3 regions of the Rossellomorea sp. NPDC077527 genome follow, and region 1 is predicted to be linked to each of the others. Evidence: riboswitches for the same ligand, from Rfam matches in the RefSeq annotation. Region 1 holds a riboswitch; each other region holds the start of a gene.
The links. A riboswitch is a leader RNA that binds a small molecule or an ion and turns the genes downstream of it on or off. The one in region 1 is predicted to bind thiamine pyrophosphate.
Positions count from the first base shown of each region.

Region 2: linked by a shared signal. The riboswitch ahead of ACIGG7_RS13865 (ABC transporter substrate-binding protein) and the one ahead of thiC (phosphomethylpyrimidine synthase ThiC) in region 1 are both predicted to bind thiamine pyrophosphate.
Region 3: linked by a shared signal. The riboswitch ahead of thiT (energy-coupled thiamine transporter ThiT) and the one ahead of thiC (phosphomethylpyrimidine synthase ThiC) in region 1 are both predicted to bind thiamine pyrophosphate.

Region 1 is NZ_JBITVL010000002.1:899,419-904,665, forward strand. Features, by position in the region: gene ACIGG7_RS09735 (hypothetical protein) at 22-219, opposite strand; gene thiC (phosphomethylpyrimidine synthase ThiC) at 197-1,951, opposite strand; TPP riboswitch at 2,098-2,214, opposite strand; gene ACIGG7_RS09745 (copper homeostasis protein CutC) at 2,286-2,978, opposite strand; gene ACIGG7_RS09750 (putative periplasmic lipoprotein) at 3,116-3,448, shown strand; gene ACIGG7_RS09755 (DUF2584 domain-containing protein) at 3,480-3,722, opposite strand; gene ACIGG7_RS09760 (alpha/beta hydrolase family protein) at 4,199-4,966, opposite strand; gene ACIGG7_RS09765 (ABC transporter substrate-binding protein) at 5,225-5,247, shown strand, end outside.
Region 2 is NZ_JBITVL010000003.1:780,451-785,697, reverse strand. Features, by position in the region: gene ACIGG7_RS13885 (cation diffusion facilitator family transporter) at 1-605, shown strand, start outside; gene ACIGG7_RS13880 (Fur-regulated basic protein FbpA) at 649-897, shown strand; gene ACIGG7_RS13875 (aldo/keto reductase) at 950-1,852, opposite strand; gene ACIGG7_RS13870 (phosphotransferase) at 1,938-2,837, shown strand; TPP riboswitch at 3,141-3,250, shown strand; gene ACIGG7_RS13865 (ABC transporter substrate-binding protein) at 3,384-4,370, shown strand; gene ACIGG7_RS13860 (thiamine-binding protein) at 4,383-4,676, shown strand; gene ACIGG7_RS13855 (ABC transporter permease) at 4,673-5,247, shown strand, end outside.
Region 3 is NZ_JBITVL010000001.1:79,056-84,302, forward strand. Features, by position in the region: gene ACIGG7_RS00375 (RNA polymerase sigma factor) at 1-222, shown strand, start outside; gene ACIGG7_RS00380 (DL-endopeptidase inhibitor IseA family protein) at 341-1,357, shown strand; gene ACIGG7_RS00385 (hypothetical protein) at 1,652-1,951, shown strand; TPP riboswitch at 2,020-2,118, shown strand; gene thiT (energy-coupled thiamine transporter ThiT) at 2,189-2,785, shown strand; gene ACIGG7_RS00395 (DedA family protein) at 2,932-3,531, shown strand; gene ACIGG7_RS00400 (threonine/serine exporter family protein) at 3,759-4,520, shown strand; gene ACIGG7_RS00405 (threonine/serine exporter family protein) at 4,555-5,010, shown strand; gene ACIGG7_RS00410 (beta-propeller domain-containing protein) at 5,123-5,247, shown strand, end outside.

The sequences.
Region 1 (5,247 bases):
TTCTCACCCTTGTATGCTTTCCTAATAGTACGTACTTTCTGCATAGTGACATTTGATGCAGTTCCTGGCGGCTGGCGTTTCATAGAAGACATGCCTGCACTTTGCCTGAATTCCCTTCACTTCTTTCTCAAGCTCCATGATCCTCTCATGCAGAATCAACATTTCTTTCTTCAGCATGAGGATATGAGAGCCTTGATTATCGGTAGAGGTTTGATCCATTTTCAACGAACTCCTTCGCCTTTTCTTTCAACCCTTTTTCCCTCTCAGTCTGCGACTCTAGAGCGCCGTCTTTCATTCCCCTGATATCATGGGAGATTTTCATAGAACAAAACTTCGGTCCGCACATGGAACAGAAATGGGCGGTTTTTGCCCCTTCGGCAGGGAGGGTTTCATCATGATACTCCCTTGCCCGTTCAGGGTCCAGGGAGAGATTGAATTGATCATTCCATCTAAATTCGAATCGTGCTTTGGAAAGGGCGTTGTCCCTTATTTGTGCCCCTGGATGCCCCTTCGCTAAATCAGCCGCATGAGCGGCAATTTTGTACGCAATTACACCTTCCCGAACATCGTCTTTATTCGGCAGCCCCAGATGTTCTTTCGGTGTCACATAACACAGCATCGCGGTACCGAACCAGCCGATCATCGCTGCTCCAATGGCAGAAGTAATATGATCGTACCCCGGTGCAATATCGGTCGTTAATGGTCCCAATGTATAGAAAGGGGCTTCATGACAGATCTCCATTTGCTTATCCACGTTTTCTTTGATCATGTGCATCGGCACATGACCTGGCCCTTCAATCATCACCTGTACATCATGCTCCCAAGCGATTTGTGTTAACTCTCCCAATGTTTCAAGCTCAGCAAATTGTGCTTCATCATTCGCATCCGCGATTGATCCCGGCCTTAATCCATCCCCTAGTGAAATCGAAATATCATAAGCCTTTGCGATTTCACAAATATCTTCAAAATGGGTATAAAGAAAGTTCTCCTTATGATGAGCCAGGCACCACTGTGCCATGATCGAACCTCCCCGTGACACAATCCCCGTCGTACGTTCAACGGTGAGGTGAATATACCTCAACAACACTCCCGCATGGATGGTAAAATAATCAACCCCCTGCTCTGCCTGTTCGATGAGCGTATCCCGGTACACTTCCCATGATAGATCCTCTGCTATCCCGTTTACCTTTTCCAGAGCTTGATAGATTGGTACAGTACCTACAGGAACAGGGGAGTTCCGAATGACCCACTCCCGTGTCGTATGAATATCTTTCCCTGTCGATAAGTCCATGATCGTATCTGCACCCCACCTGGTCGCCCATGTCATCTTCTCCACTTCTTCTTCAATCGAGGATGATACAGCGGAATTCCCGATATTGGCATTGATTTTCACATGAAAGTGCCGGCCAATGATCATCGGTTCACATTCAGGATGATTGATATTCGCTGGAATGATAGCTCTGCCGCTTGCCACCTCATCTCTTACAAAAGACGGATCCACATTTTCCCGGATCGAGATGAACTCCATTTCCGGTGTAATGATTCCGTTCTTTGCGTAGTGCATTTGAGTGACGGCACTGCCCGCTTTCCCCCGCAGAGGATTTCGATTGACATTGGGAAACCATTTCAGACTCGCACCAGGGTCTTCCTTTCTATAACCATTATCTTCCGGCACGATTTCTCGTCCTTTGTAGACATCCACGTCCTCGCGTTCCAAAATCCATTTTTTTCGAACCGAAGGCAATCCTTTCGTGATATCTACTTCATAACGTGAATCTGTATACGGTCCACTCGTATCGTAAACACGAACAGGAGCATTCTCTTCTTCCCCAAAGGCTGCCTTCGTCTTACTTAGTTCAATTTCTCTCATCGGAACATGTATGTCCGGCCTTGATCCTCTGACGTATACTTTTTTACTGTTTGAAAATTGAGTTCTTAAATCGATTGCCATCTACCTTCTCCTCCTTGTGATTGGATCCGGAAGGTTACCTCGTCAGGCAGTTCACTTAACCTTCAGTGAAAATGAAGACACAAAAAAGGGTCCTGAATAATCAGAACCCGACATGTCAAAAAGTAGTAAGCACGTTAAAAACACATAGCGCTTCTCCACTACTTCCCTCCGCTGGTATCATCCAGATCAGGTTCAAAGGGTCAAAGAACTTCTGCGTTCCTCTCTCAGTCCAAGCTATATATCGGACTCCCCCAGTAGAAATATGGATATTCAGTTGTTACATACTATTTTTACCATACTGAGTTTTCATTTCAAATAGGTTGAAAGAATCAATTCAGTACGTGATCACTTTTTTGAATTCAGCTACTTTTCCAGGGTCTATTCCCAGATCGTATCTACCATCATGACGCACACCTGATCCTACGTGGTATTCCCTTGCATGTAGCACCTTATGTATTTCACTGATGTTATCAACCGTTAAACCTGAACCAGGCATGATAGTAGGACCGCCAGCCTTCTCTACTTCCATCATTTTAGTAATGGTTCCGATCCCTTCACTCACAACGGGACTTCCTCCTGATGTAAGAATCCGTTCCACTGCCAACCCCGATCGATGCAATTCTTTACAAAGGGCTACCGGGTCCAAAGCCTCGTCGATTGCCCTGTGAAATGTAATCGATTGCCCCTTTGCTGCTTGAGCGATTTCCTTTAACGCATTCACATCCAGTTTTCCATCATGTGTGAGAGCACCAAATACGATGCCCTCACCGCCGATTTCCTTAATGGCACGAACATGGTCTGCCATGATTTTCACTTCATTCATGCTATATCGAAAGGATGAAGAATGCAGGCGGATCATGAGCTGAACAGGAATCGTTACAGCTTTCAATACCTTTTCTATTACCTTGTAATCAGGAGTCAATCCTCCCGTATGTATGGCCGAAACTAATTCAAGACGATCTGCCCCGGACGCTTCTGCTACCCTGGCATCCTCTTCATTCAAGACAATGACCTCGAGTTTACTCATGTTGATCTCTCCTATCATTCGTTGATTTCTATACTGTACCACATAGGGAAAACAATTCGGATTGAAAAAAACAAACATGTTCGCGTACAAGCATGAATATCTTTTGAATATGTGCAGAAAGGAAAAGGAGGAAAAAAATGAAGCGTCTGATTGTCTTGCTATTATGTGTATTTGTATTGAGTGCATGCGGGGCGAAAAAGCCTGCATCCTATGAATTATGCGGATACGGAGATATGATGGTCGTGAACAATAAGCAATATGTGAAAGTGTCCGTAGAGAAGAAGCTGACCCTTAATGAAAAGGTTGGGTCTATAAAGGAAAAAATCGAAACCAAATATCATCCTGTGAATGACTTTACAGCAAATACTTTAGCAGAAGGAACACCCATTTATAGTGTGAAAGATCACAAGAATTATCTTATCGCACAAACGAAGGATAACCGCTATCTATTATATGAGGAAATGAACTAAAACGAGTGGCTGCCTGCAGCCACTCGTTTTATTAATTGGTACTATTGAGGGAAATCAATCGGTAAAAGATGGTCGTTTTCCCATCCTTCCATTCCATCTTTTCAATCTTTCCGAAACCACTCGGCTCACTATGTTTCGTCTTTCTCACATCAATGGGAATATGCATCGGATACAGACGATATCCGCCCTTTTGAAGCTGAAACAGATTTTCTTCTTTTCTTACTTCTTTCCCTTTGGTGACAATCATCGTGTTTAGCTCTAAACCCATACCCATTTTGTATGACCTCAATCCTTTTAACTGTTTTCTTAAACATAGTTGTTTTTGAAGTAGCGAGTAGTGGTTGATTTCCACTCCAGGTGCTCGCTTTCCGCGGGGCTGGCGGTGAGCCTCCTCGGGCTTCGCCCTGCGGGGTCTCACCTGTCCAGCGTTTCCCGCAGGAGTCGAGCACCTTCCGCTCCAATCAACTGTCCAAGTATAAATGTTTCTGTATTACCGTGTAATTGTCAGGATTCGTACAACCAAATGTTTTCTTGGATGCAGTGATAAATTATATCTAAATATACTAACGCTCTTTATAATGACTGACCTTTACAAACCATTTAGCTCTGTCAACAATTGCTTTTTTAGAGGATGCAGACTCAATGACAGAACATTTGCAGGATTAAAGTCAGTGTAAGAATATCAACAATCCTTTCCATAAGAGCTTTGAGATAAGACCCAAACTTTTCATACTCATCATACACCACTGACTACTGATCCTTCATCCAGGAACAGAGCAGGGAAACGATCTGTTGATTTTTTCTTGGGGGAAAATAGTGTGTAAATTCTTTGAAGTAATGGGTTGAGACCGGTTTCCCGAGTTCCTTCAATCTTTGTTCTAATCTATATGCATGCTCCACTGAAACGTTCTGATCTTTTTCCCCATGAATGATCAGAATTGGTGCTTGCAGATGTTCGAGTGAGGATAAGGGGGTCCGCCATTCATATCGTTCGGGAACTTTGTTCGGACTTCCCCCGATCACCCTCTTCATCATTCTGCGCAGATCCTTCCGCTCCTCATAGGTCAAGAACATATCCGACACCCCTCCCCATGTGACGACGGACGTAACGTCGATCTCGATCCCTGCCATAAGGGCCATGACGCCGCCCCTGGAGAAACCGAATACATGGATGCGGCTCGGTGCTGTTCGTGTATGATGTTTTAAGAGCTCTATTCCGGAAAACGCATCTTCGCGGTCATCCCCGGCAAAATCCTCATTTCCTTCTCCCCCCAGATTCCCCCTGTAATAGGGCGCAAACACGATGAATCCGTGAGAAGCAAATTGAGCGATCCGGGCAGGCCTGACCATTCCGACCCCTTTTATACCTCCTCTTAAATAAAGAAATCCGTCATATTTCCCATCTAAGATTGGTTCTGCAAGTAGCCCCTTCACCCTTAGACCTGAAGATATATAAGTGACTTCATACAGCTCCACATGTGGATTCGGAGAAGGGAACAACGTTTTCTTCACGATCATTCCGTTCTTCATACTCTCTTCCTTTCAACGTGCATTGGGTATTCACACATTTTTTGTACTCTACATAGAATATTTTAGCAAATCTCAATAGGCTTATGACCTATATAGCTTTATGACCATCCTACCCAAATGACGAATAGATAAACAAGCGAGAAAGTGTTGCTCTCATCTTAACAATTGATAACCTGAAGGTTTTAAAGGAGGAAGATTGAATTGAAAAAATGGCTTCGCAGTGGTTTAGGAGTATTCCTCATTCTCATGTTGACCATCGGGCTTACCGC
Region 2 (5,247 bases), on a different contig from region 1:
CCCTCTATATCTTCTGGGAAGCATACCGTCGCTTTATCGTTACACCCGATGTATCACCAAGTATGATGATCATCGCCGTCATCGGTTTAGTGGTTAATATCATTGTCGCATGGATTCTAATGAGAGGGGATACAGAGCATAACTTGAATGTCCGCAGTGCATTTCTTCATGTTCTGGGAGATATGCTCGGATCGGTCGGGGCCATCATTGCGGGTATCCTGATTTACTTCTTTAATTGGAATCTGGCAGACCCGATCGCTTCTGTCATCGTGGCGATCCTCATCATCATTTCCGGATGGAGAGTAACGAAGGATTCGATTCATATCTTAATGGAGGGATCTCCTGCAAATGTGGATATGGACCAAGTGAAAAGAAGCATGTCCGCCCTGAAAGGAGTTATTGAAGTTCATGATCTTCATGTGTGGAGTATCACTTCTGAATACACGGCTATGAGTTGTCATGTGGTGGTAGAAGATGAAGTGGATCGGGATGTGATATTATCTCAGCTTTCGGAATTTCTGGAAAGGGAGTTTGACATTCACCACGCAACCATTCAAATCGAAGGGGAAAAAGCGTTGGGCGGTCATCACCACTGCTGTACTTGAACAATCGGAACGAACAGGGCAGACTTTCAGGAGATTTTCTCGAATGGTTGAAAGAATGTTTATTCCCTTCCTTCATTGGGGTATATCCTCAATTGGAGGGATGAACATGCTACATCAAGAAACGAAAACACACCAGAAAAAAACACCCGAATTTAAAAAGGATTTTTATATACAGCAATTATTAAGGATTGGCGTTTATAAATCTTTCGGAAAGCAGCTTTACGAACTGTCGATGAATGAATTACAGGATGTCTACCTTGAATATTATGTTGGTGGAGATATTGCTCGCTAAAAAAGACGACCTTGGAAAAGGATCGTCTTTTTATATTTGATACGGGACCATATTATGGTACGTCATGACCCATGGATGTTTGGAGGATCTCGAACCATTGATCATGATTCAATGTGATGGAGAGGGAATCAATCGCGTTTTGAATCCGCTCTTTCTTACCTGACCCGACGATAGGCATAATGTTCGCCGGATGATTAAGAAGCCATGCATACAGAATCTCGTCGATTCCTTTTGCCCCTGTTTCTTCCTGGACTTTCTTTAATGTATGTTGAAGCCTGATTGCTTTATCATCTTCGCCCTTAAAGACTGCCCCTCCGGCAAGTGGTGACCATGCCATTGGTGCAACACGTTTATCTTGACACAGATTTAATGTCCCGTCTTCGAAGTTCTCCAGGTGGTAAGCAGATAGTTCAATTTGGTTTGTGATTAATGGAAAAGGCAAATAGGATTGAAGCATATTCCACTGATGATCTTTAAAGTTGGAAACACCAAAATGTCGTACTTTTCCTTCTTCTTTTAATTGAGTGAAGGCTTCGGCCACTTCTTCACCATTCATGAATGGATCTGGTCGGTGTATCAATAACAAGTCGATGTAGTCCGTTTTTAAGCTCTGGAGAGAGTTCTCCACTGAAGAGAGAATGTGTTTCTTACTCGTGTTGTAATGGTGTGTTAGATGATCTGGTCGATTATCCGAAGGCAGGACGATTCCACATTTCGTCACGATTTCCATCTTCGCCCGTAATGTGGGGTCAAGGGCAAGTGCCTCTCCGAATAAAGCTTCACACGTATATGATCCATAAATGTCAGCGTGGTCAAAGGTTGTGATTCCGTTTTCAATATTATGTTGAATGAGTGATAATGTCTCTTCCTTCGATTGATTCCAATCCGCAAGTCTCCATAAACCATGAATGATCCTGGAGAAAGATAAGTCTTCTGTCATTTGTATTCTTTGCATGGATGTAACCTCTCTTCCTTTGTATGTAGATAATACTTCAAAGTCATACTATCAGTATAATACTACGGTTTGAAAGGAAATAGAAATGATTGAACCTCTGCGGGGTATATTACGACATTGGGACGTGGATCCCACTTTCATAGAGCCACTGGGCCCTCATCCGAATGTTGCAAGAGTGAAGGAAGGAATGAAAGTATATTATTTAAAGAAGAGAGAGGATTTATCCATTGAGAAAAGGTGGGAGGAGTTCTATTTAACCTCCTATCTATTGGAAAACCGCCATTGTGTTGAATCACCATTATTAACTTCTTCAGGGTACCCATTTGTGAAAGAAGGAGAACAAATATATTCACTTTATAAAGCCCTGGAAGGAAGGTCTTTAAAGATATATTCTATGACAGCACTAGCAAATGCCGGGGCATACCTTTCAGACATTCATCTCCTTTTTGAAGGGTATCGCAGTCAACAGGAAGTGGTGGATTGGGATATTGAACGTCATGTAAAAGAGTGGATGTCCGTACTTGGAAACACATCGATCGGAAAACGTGGTGCAGGATTACTATCAAGAATAGAGGGGTGGAAGTCATACTACACTCAGTTGCCACACCAAATTGTTCATAGTGACTTCCACTCGGGAAACATCTTGATGAAGGGGGAAGAAATCATCGGTGTTATTGACTTCGCGCGGATTCGGACTGCCCCCCGTATTACAGACATCGCTTACTTCCTCGCAGGTCTTCTCAAGAATAGCGCGAACAAGAAGAGATACGATTCAATCAGATGTATACAAGTGTTTCTAGACGGATATGAAAGCAATACCTCATTGACCACCACAGAGAATCGACTATTGCCGTCTATCATCATCCTTTTCCTTCTGCAATATGCATTTTTGTATTCACACCAAGGGTATTCAGAAGCGGGCTCATCCTGCATGCTTTTTATTGAGGAACTGATCAATTCTGATTATTTTCAGGGATTAAAATAAGGCTGTTTTCGTAAACGATTGTTGCTTTTGGATATATGGGCTTGTTATTGATTCCCACTCCAATAAACTGTCCAAGATAGTACTAATGCACATTCTTGACTATTTATGAACCATTTTGCTCTGTCAACACTAGTTCCCTTCACCCTCTTCCACAGACTCAGGTGACAGAGCATCTGCAAATCATAGTCTGTGCGAGAATAACAATACACTCTTTGCGAAAAGAGATCCTAAATTTAAAAGGAAATACTTGAATAACAAACCGTTCTATGGCACAGTAGGAAAGAAGATAACGTTAATTTCATATTCTATGTGTAGGGGGACCGGAATGGCCGGTTGAGATTGTATCCTTTAGATGCTGACCCTTTGAACCTGAACTGGCTGATACCAGCGTAGGAAACATTCTCTTAAACGATACATAACCAAGTTTAATGATGCGTCCAAGGCTTTCAGCCCGGGACGCTTTTTTGTTTTACATTCATTTACCTTCATAAGCGAAGAATAATGGAATAAACGTTGAAACTGCAAAAGATTTAAGGAGGAAACAAGATGAAAAAATGGATGTTCATCATCTGTTCAGTATTTTTACTAACGGCCTGTAGTGCCGGGAAAGATACAGCCAATGAGAAGAAAGAAGGTCTTAAAAAGGTATCGGTTGTACTCGACTGGACACCAAATACCAATCACACAGGATTATATGTAGCGAAAGAAAAAGGTTACTTTAAGGACCAGGGACTTGATGTCGATATCATCCTACCTGGAGAATCCGGAGCCGATCAACTTGTTGCTTCAGGGAAAGCAGAATTCGGTGTAGGCTACCAGGAAAGTGTCACACAGGCGAGAGTCCAGGATGTTCCTCTCGTATCCATTGCTGCTGTTATTCAGCATAATACTTCGGGGTTTGCATCCCCCAAGAGTAAGGGTATTACAAAGCCAAAGGATTTTGAAGGGAAAAGCTATGGCGGCTGGGGGTCCCCTGTTGAGAAAGCCGTGATGGATTCCATCATGAAACAAAAAAATGCCGATGTAGAAAAAGTGAATTTCATTAATATGGGAGACACTGATTTCTTTACTGCCGTCAAGAGAGATGTTGATTTTGCCTGGATTTACTATGGTTGGACTGGTATAGAGGCTGAGCTTCGCGGTGAAGAGCTGAACATGATGTATGTAAAGGATTATTCTGAGAAATTGGATTATTATACTCCGGTGCTGACAACAAATGAAAAAATGATCGAATCAGATCCAGAAACGGTTAAAGCATTCCTTGCCGCAACTTCCAAAGGGTACGAGTATGCCATCGACAACCCGAAAGAAGCAGGTGAAATCCTTCTGGGAGCAGCTCCTGATCTTGATAAAGAATTAGTCATTAAGAGCCAGGAATGGTTAGCCCCTAAGTATCAGGATGACGCTGAAAGATGGGGAGAGCAAAAGCTTGAAGTGTGGGAGAACTATGCATCTTGGATGTATGATAATGATTTATTAGATAAGAAACTTGAAAGCAAGAAAGCATTCACGAACGAATTCTTACCGAAATAAGAGGTGAATAAAATGGGGAACGCACTCGTAAGTATACAAATCATTCCGAAGACAAAGAACGGCGAAGATGTCATTCCATATGTTGATGAGGCGATTGCCATCATAGAACAATCAGGTGTCCGATATGAAGTCCATCCCTTAGAAACGACGATGGAAGGAAATCTATCAGATTTATTTAAGGTGATTGAACAAATGAATGAACGGATGATTGAAATAGGAAGCAAGAACGTCATCTCACAAATCAAAGTATTATATCAGCCCGATGGTATTGAAATGAACCAATTAACGGAGAAGTATAAAGGATGAGAACATGGCTATCGAAAGGATGGAGACCCTTCTTGGTCCTCATCCTTTTATTCATCATTTGGGAAGTCAGCATAAGAGTATTTGATGTGCCAGCTTGGCTGATGCCTTCCCCTTCAGACATTTGGTCAGAAGGTGTTGCCTCGTGGTCTGCATTCAAGGGACATCTTGCTTCAACGACGCTTCTTACAATTGTAGGGTTTGTGATTGGCTGTTCGATCGGAATCGGGGCAGCGGTTGGGCTCCATCTCCTGCCAAAGGTAAGGGAAGCCTTCTATCCTCTGATGATTCTGTCGCAGAATATACCTATTATCGTCTTGGCGCCTTTACTTGTCATTTGGTTTGGATTTGGATTGTTACCAAAGATCATCGTCATTACGTTGATCTGCTTCTTTCCGGTGGCGGTTTCAGCAATGGATGGATTCAGACAGACGAATGCAGAGTACATCCTATATATGAAGATGTCGGGAGCATCAAAAGGGCAGATATTCAGGAAAGTGGAGTGGCCACATGCCCTGCCTTCCATTTTCTCCGGATTGAAAATTTCAGCTACCTATAGTGTAATGGGAGCGGT
Region 3 (5,247 bases), on a different contig from region 1:
CAGAAGGTTCAGGCGGCACTTTCCAAGTTGAAACCGGACTATCGGAATGTCGTCATCCTTAGGGGATTGAGAGAATACTCCGTCAAAGAAACGGCGGAAATCCTAGATTGCAAGCCTTCTAAAGTGAAAGTGGATTATCACAGGGCAATGAAGCAGTTAAAAAAAGAATTAGGACATTCCAATGAAGAGGCGGTGCTGGTAGATGAAAGAAAAATTCAATGATGACATATTACAATCTTTGAAAAACCGACCAGACCTTGCTCCGCGCAAAGAATTTAAGAGCGAGTTGAAAACTAAACTATTTGAGGAGATAGATGGGCAAAAAAAGAGTGGGAGGAAAATGGGAAGATTGGTCCCGAATGTATTGGCTGCAGCCTTTATATTGGCGGGGATATTCTTGACTTTCGAACTGATCGATGTCGAAAGGGACGGTCAAAATGCTTCAAAGGAGCAGGACGTCATCGTAGCTCCTACCCCAGAAGAGCCTACCGAGCTGGATGAGCCTACGGCAGATAAATTGATTGTAGAAGCGTTCAATCGATATGATACCGTCCTTAATGATGAAGGGATGGGTGAGACCTTTATCTATGAAGGTGAGTCCTATCGGTATATGAGTGAAGGATTTGATTCAGAAGAAAAAGTGATTCACTATCTATCAAAAAGCTTTACCCCGGATGCTGCCGAGAAGCTCCTCGGGAACCATCCCTTCATTGTGTATAAAGGGAAATTGGCCCAGCCTGATGTAACTTTTGAACCTGGCAATGTATGGACCGACACCACGGCAGTCAAAGTGAGGACGACAGAAGCCATGAGTGATGTGACATACGAAATACCGGTTTCGGAGGGGCTTGGGAGAGTCAATGTTCAAAGCTTCAGACTGGTTTTTGATGGAGGATGGAAGTTCAGTGTGAAGTTGCCATTTTCATTTAGAGAAGTAGAGAAAGAGACCAAAGAGTGGAACCTCACGTTGACACTAGAAGAAGAGGCGGTCTACCAGGAATTTTCCCGGGATCCAAGAGAAGAACATTTACACGGGTTATCACCCATCAGCATTGCAAAAATTTATGTCCAGGCAACGTTGGATGAAAGAGACGACCTGGTTTATGAAATGTACACAGACAGGGCAGGGTATGTACAGTGGACCAAGGAAGAAGACGAGAAGTTTCCCAAAGCGGACAGGGGGACAAAGGAAAATATTCTACGTGTATACAAAGGTATAGAAAACGGTAAATTTATTCAAACAGGCGATACGGATGGATATATTAAGTATGACAATGGTAGCGAAGGGGGTATGGGCTTTCAAATGGTCAAGGATGAAGATGGCTATTGGAGCGTAGGATTCATGCCGACTCAATAGAGTGCATGAATCTGGGATTAAATAGAGTAAGTAAGTCAATATATTCTAAAACACGAACAGTAAATGTAGTATGTTGATTGGGACAGAAGGTGCTCAACTCACATATAGCGAAAAGTGGTACCTTGAGTGATTGGAAAGGGAGCAAAATAAAGGCAATTAAAATAGAGCTGCTTAAAATGGGTATTTTGTCACATTCCATTAGAGTAGCTCTTTTGTCATGGCTTATTGAATAGGTATATAATAGAGAGTATACGAGTATAGTAGTCAAGAAGAAATAAAAAGGGGGCTAGATGAATGATCAGATTGTCCAGGACAAAGAGAGTCATGTTACTCGGTTTCGCAATCATCCTCATAATAGTAGCCAACCGGATTTCCACTGTACAGCACCTGACGGCAAGAATCGCCACCAACCTCTATGTGAGCCTTAAATACAAGGATCTGGATCTGGAATACCAAAACGTCGAATTTTCACCCCAGTTTGGAGATTACTCTGTCGCATATAAGGACAAGGATGGAAAAGTATATGGATTCATGGTCACCCCTAAGTCAATGCCCGTCATCATTCTTCACGATCCTCTCAGTGAGACACCTTAAGGAAAAGAGCCTTTCGACCTTTTAATCTATCATTTTTGATGTATAATAAAGCATAATAACTTCATAAACGTTACCACAAGGGGAGCGAAAGCTGAGATTGAACAATGTGTTCTGACCCTCTGAACCTGTTAGTTAGGACTAGCGTAGGGATGTGGAAGATACGCCTCTTTGTGCGTGTTTTAATTCATGCATTCATCCTCCTTATGGTTTCGTTTTATTACATGAGGAGGATTTTTTATGAAACACACTCGACTTATTGTATTGCTTGAAGCGTCATTGATGGCAGCCTTCGCCGTCATCCTTGATATGCTGCCCTCTATTAAGCTATCACCAAGTATCTCCATTTCCATTGCCATGGTTCCAATTTTTCTATTGTCCTATCGAAGGGGCTGGAAAGCGGGACTGACAGGGGGCTTCTTATGGGGAATCCTGCAGATCGCCCTAGGGGATGCCTGGATAGCAACGCCGGTTCAAATGGTGATTGAATACTTCATTGCCTTTGCTTTTATCGGTTTCGCGGGGATGTTTGCCGGGAAGATACAGGGTTCATTAGGAGACAGTCGTCGATCCAAAGCGATTCTATGGGTTGTGATCGCTACATTTGTAGGAAGTCTCGCCCGCTATTTCTGGCATTTCATCGCAGGTTTCGTGTTCTTTGCCGAATATGCACCGGATGATATGTCTCCATTGCTCTTCTCTTTCATTGCGAATGGTATCACAATGCTTGGGTCGGCTCTGTTGTGCTCCATTGTGTTGGCGATCATCACCAATATAGCACCAAGACTGATTAAAGTACGGACACATCAACATGATATCAGCCGAAAGGCTTCATAGAAACAACAAGACTGGTCCATTCCAAAAGGCCGGTCTTTTTTTGTCAATACACCCCAAGTCTTAGAGTAATTTACTTCTACGGCTTCTGTTGAATAAACGGGCCTTTTTCTATACTGAAGATACGATGATTGTCAGGAGTGAGTCGAATGTCAGATTGGATCTTGAATATAGCGGAAGAGTGGGGGATTTGGGGTGTATTGTTTTCTCTATTTATTGAAGGAAGTGCTTTTCCTTTTGTGGGCACATTTTTTATCGTGACGATGGGATTCATCCTGGACTTAACGTGGGTGGAAATCGGGATTATTTCGGTTGCGGGAAGCCTTCTATACACAGTGGGAAGTTATATTCCATTTTACATCAGTTTGAAACTGGGGGATAAATTGGAGGAGAAGCTACATCCCAAGAAGCTGGAAAAGCTTAGGGCAGCCGGTCAAAAATTCAATCGTTATGGAATATGGAGCGTAGCGATTGCGAGTCCACTTCATATAGGGAATGTCATCCCATTCCTTGCGGGCATGGCGAAAATGGATGTGAAGGCCTATTCCCTCCTCACGATGCTCGGTATTGCTCCATCCACTTTTCTGTTTTTGAGTATTGGACAGTTATATGAGGGAGAGAAAGAAGTGATTCTTAAAATGATGGAGGACTATCAAGTGGGGGCCTTTATCGTTTTTGTCATCATAACGGGTTTGTACGTCGTTTTAAAAAGGAAGAAGAAGAGAAGGGTGTACACGAAAAATCACTAATGGGATTGGAGATGTGTCGTCAAGAGGACCACAAATACTGAGAAACAATTCATAAGCCTTACATAAGGGGGGACAAGGTCCTGAATATTGGACTGTTTATACCCCAAATCACCCCCGTTCCCTCTCCCTAGATTAAATCTACGTAAAATCCTGCCGTTCCTCATTGCTTACACCACGTCTTTCCTATAAACTAGACCTATTCAAAAAAGCGCGTGTGGTGAAATCGTATGGAAGCAAAAATGATAAGAAGATATGACATTATGGAGGTCAGCCTGCTGGCAGGTAAAATTATGCTGCAAAGCGGTGCAGAGACCTATCGCGTCGAGGATACGATGATGCGGATTGCTGCTTCTTATGGGATAACAGAATCCCACAGCTATGTGACGCCTACTGGAATCATCTTCTCGATTGAAACCTCGGAACCGACAAAAACAAAGCTGATCCGAATCAACGAGAGGTCAACGGATCTTGAGAAAGTGACCCTCGTGAATAGTATCTCGCGGCAAATCAGCCAAGGGCATCTGACCCTTGAAGAAGCATACAATGCCCTTGAGAAGTTGGATCAGTCCGACTTATCATACACTTTCCTGATCCAGGTGGTGGCGGCAGCCATTGCAAGTGGATGTTTTCTCATCATGTTCCAGGGGGGATGGAAGGACTTCTTACCGGCACTGATCACAGGGGGGATCGGGTTTACAAGCGTGATTCATTTACATCGCCTCGTTCCGATCAAGTTCTTTGCCGAGTTCCTTGCCTCCTTCATCATCGGAATGGTGTCATTCGGGTTTGTCCATCTCGGAGTGGGGCAGGAGCTGGATAAGATCATCATTGGCTCCGTCATGCCGCTGGTTCCAGGTCTCCTGATTACCAATGCTGTCAGGGATTTAATGGCGGGGCATTTAGTATCGGGCCTGTCAAAGGGCGCGGAAGCCTTCTTAACCGCGTTTGCCATCGGAACGGGTATTGCCGTTGTGTTTACTTTAACGTAAGAGTGTATGTCATATAAGGAAAGGGTGAAAAGGGATGCTCATCATCGAACAATTAGTGACCAGCTTTATTTCCGCCGCCGCATTCGGGATTATCTTTAACGCTCCAAAGCAGTCCCTCTTCAAATGCGGAATTGTTGGAATGCTGGGGTGGATCATCTACATACTCATGAGTTTAAATGAAGCCGATACTGTACTTGCCACGTTATTGGCCTCCTTTGTCGTGGCGGTGGTCAGTCAGGTGTTTGCGAAAATGTACAAAACCCCGGTCATCATCTTCTCTGTCGCCGGGATCATCCCTCTCGTACCCGGCGGACTTGCGTATGATGCCATGAGAAACTTCGTACAAAACGACTACAATGCCGCCATTAACCTGGCAGCCAAAGCGTTCATGATCTCAGGCTCCATCGCCATCGGGCTCATCTTCTCCGAAGTCATCAACCAGGTCATCCGAAACGCACGCCTGAACGCCAGCGCAAGAAGAATGAGATAGAGGGACGGACCTTGCTTTTTGTGGGGTCTTTTTTTTATTCCGTCACTTCCGTGTAACCATTCATCCCTCTTGACGTCTAATCAACAAATAGGACATATAGGAGGGTCATGCTATGAGTAAGAAATCGTATCTGCTCATTGTTCTTGGTGTTGTTCTTCTGGTTGGTATCGGAGTGTTCATGTACAGTCAAAGACCTGTGGTGAAGGCGGAGGGGAAATGGGCGGGAAATCTCCTCAT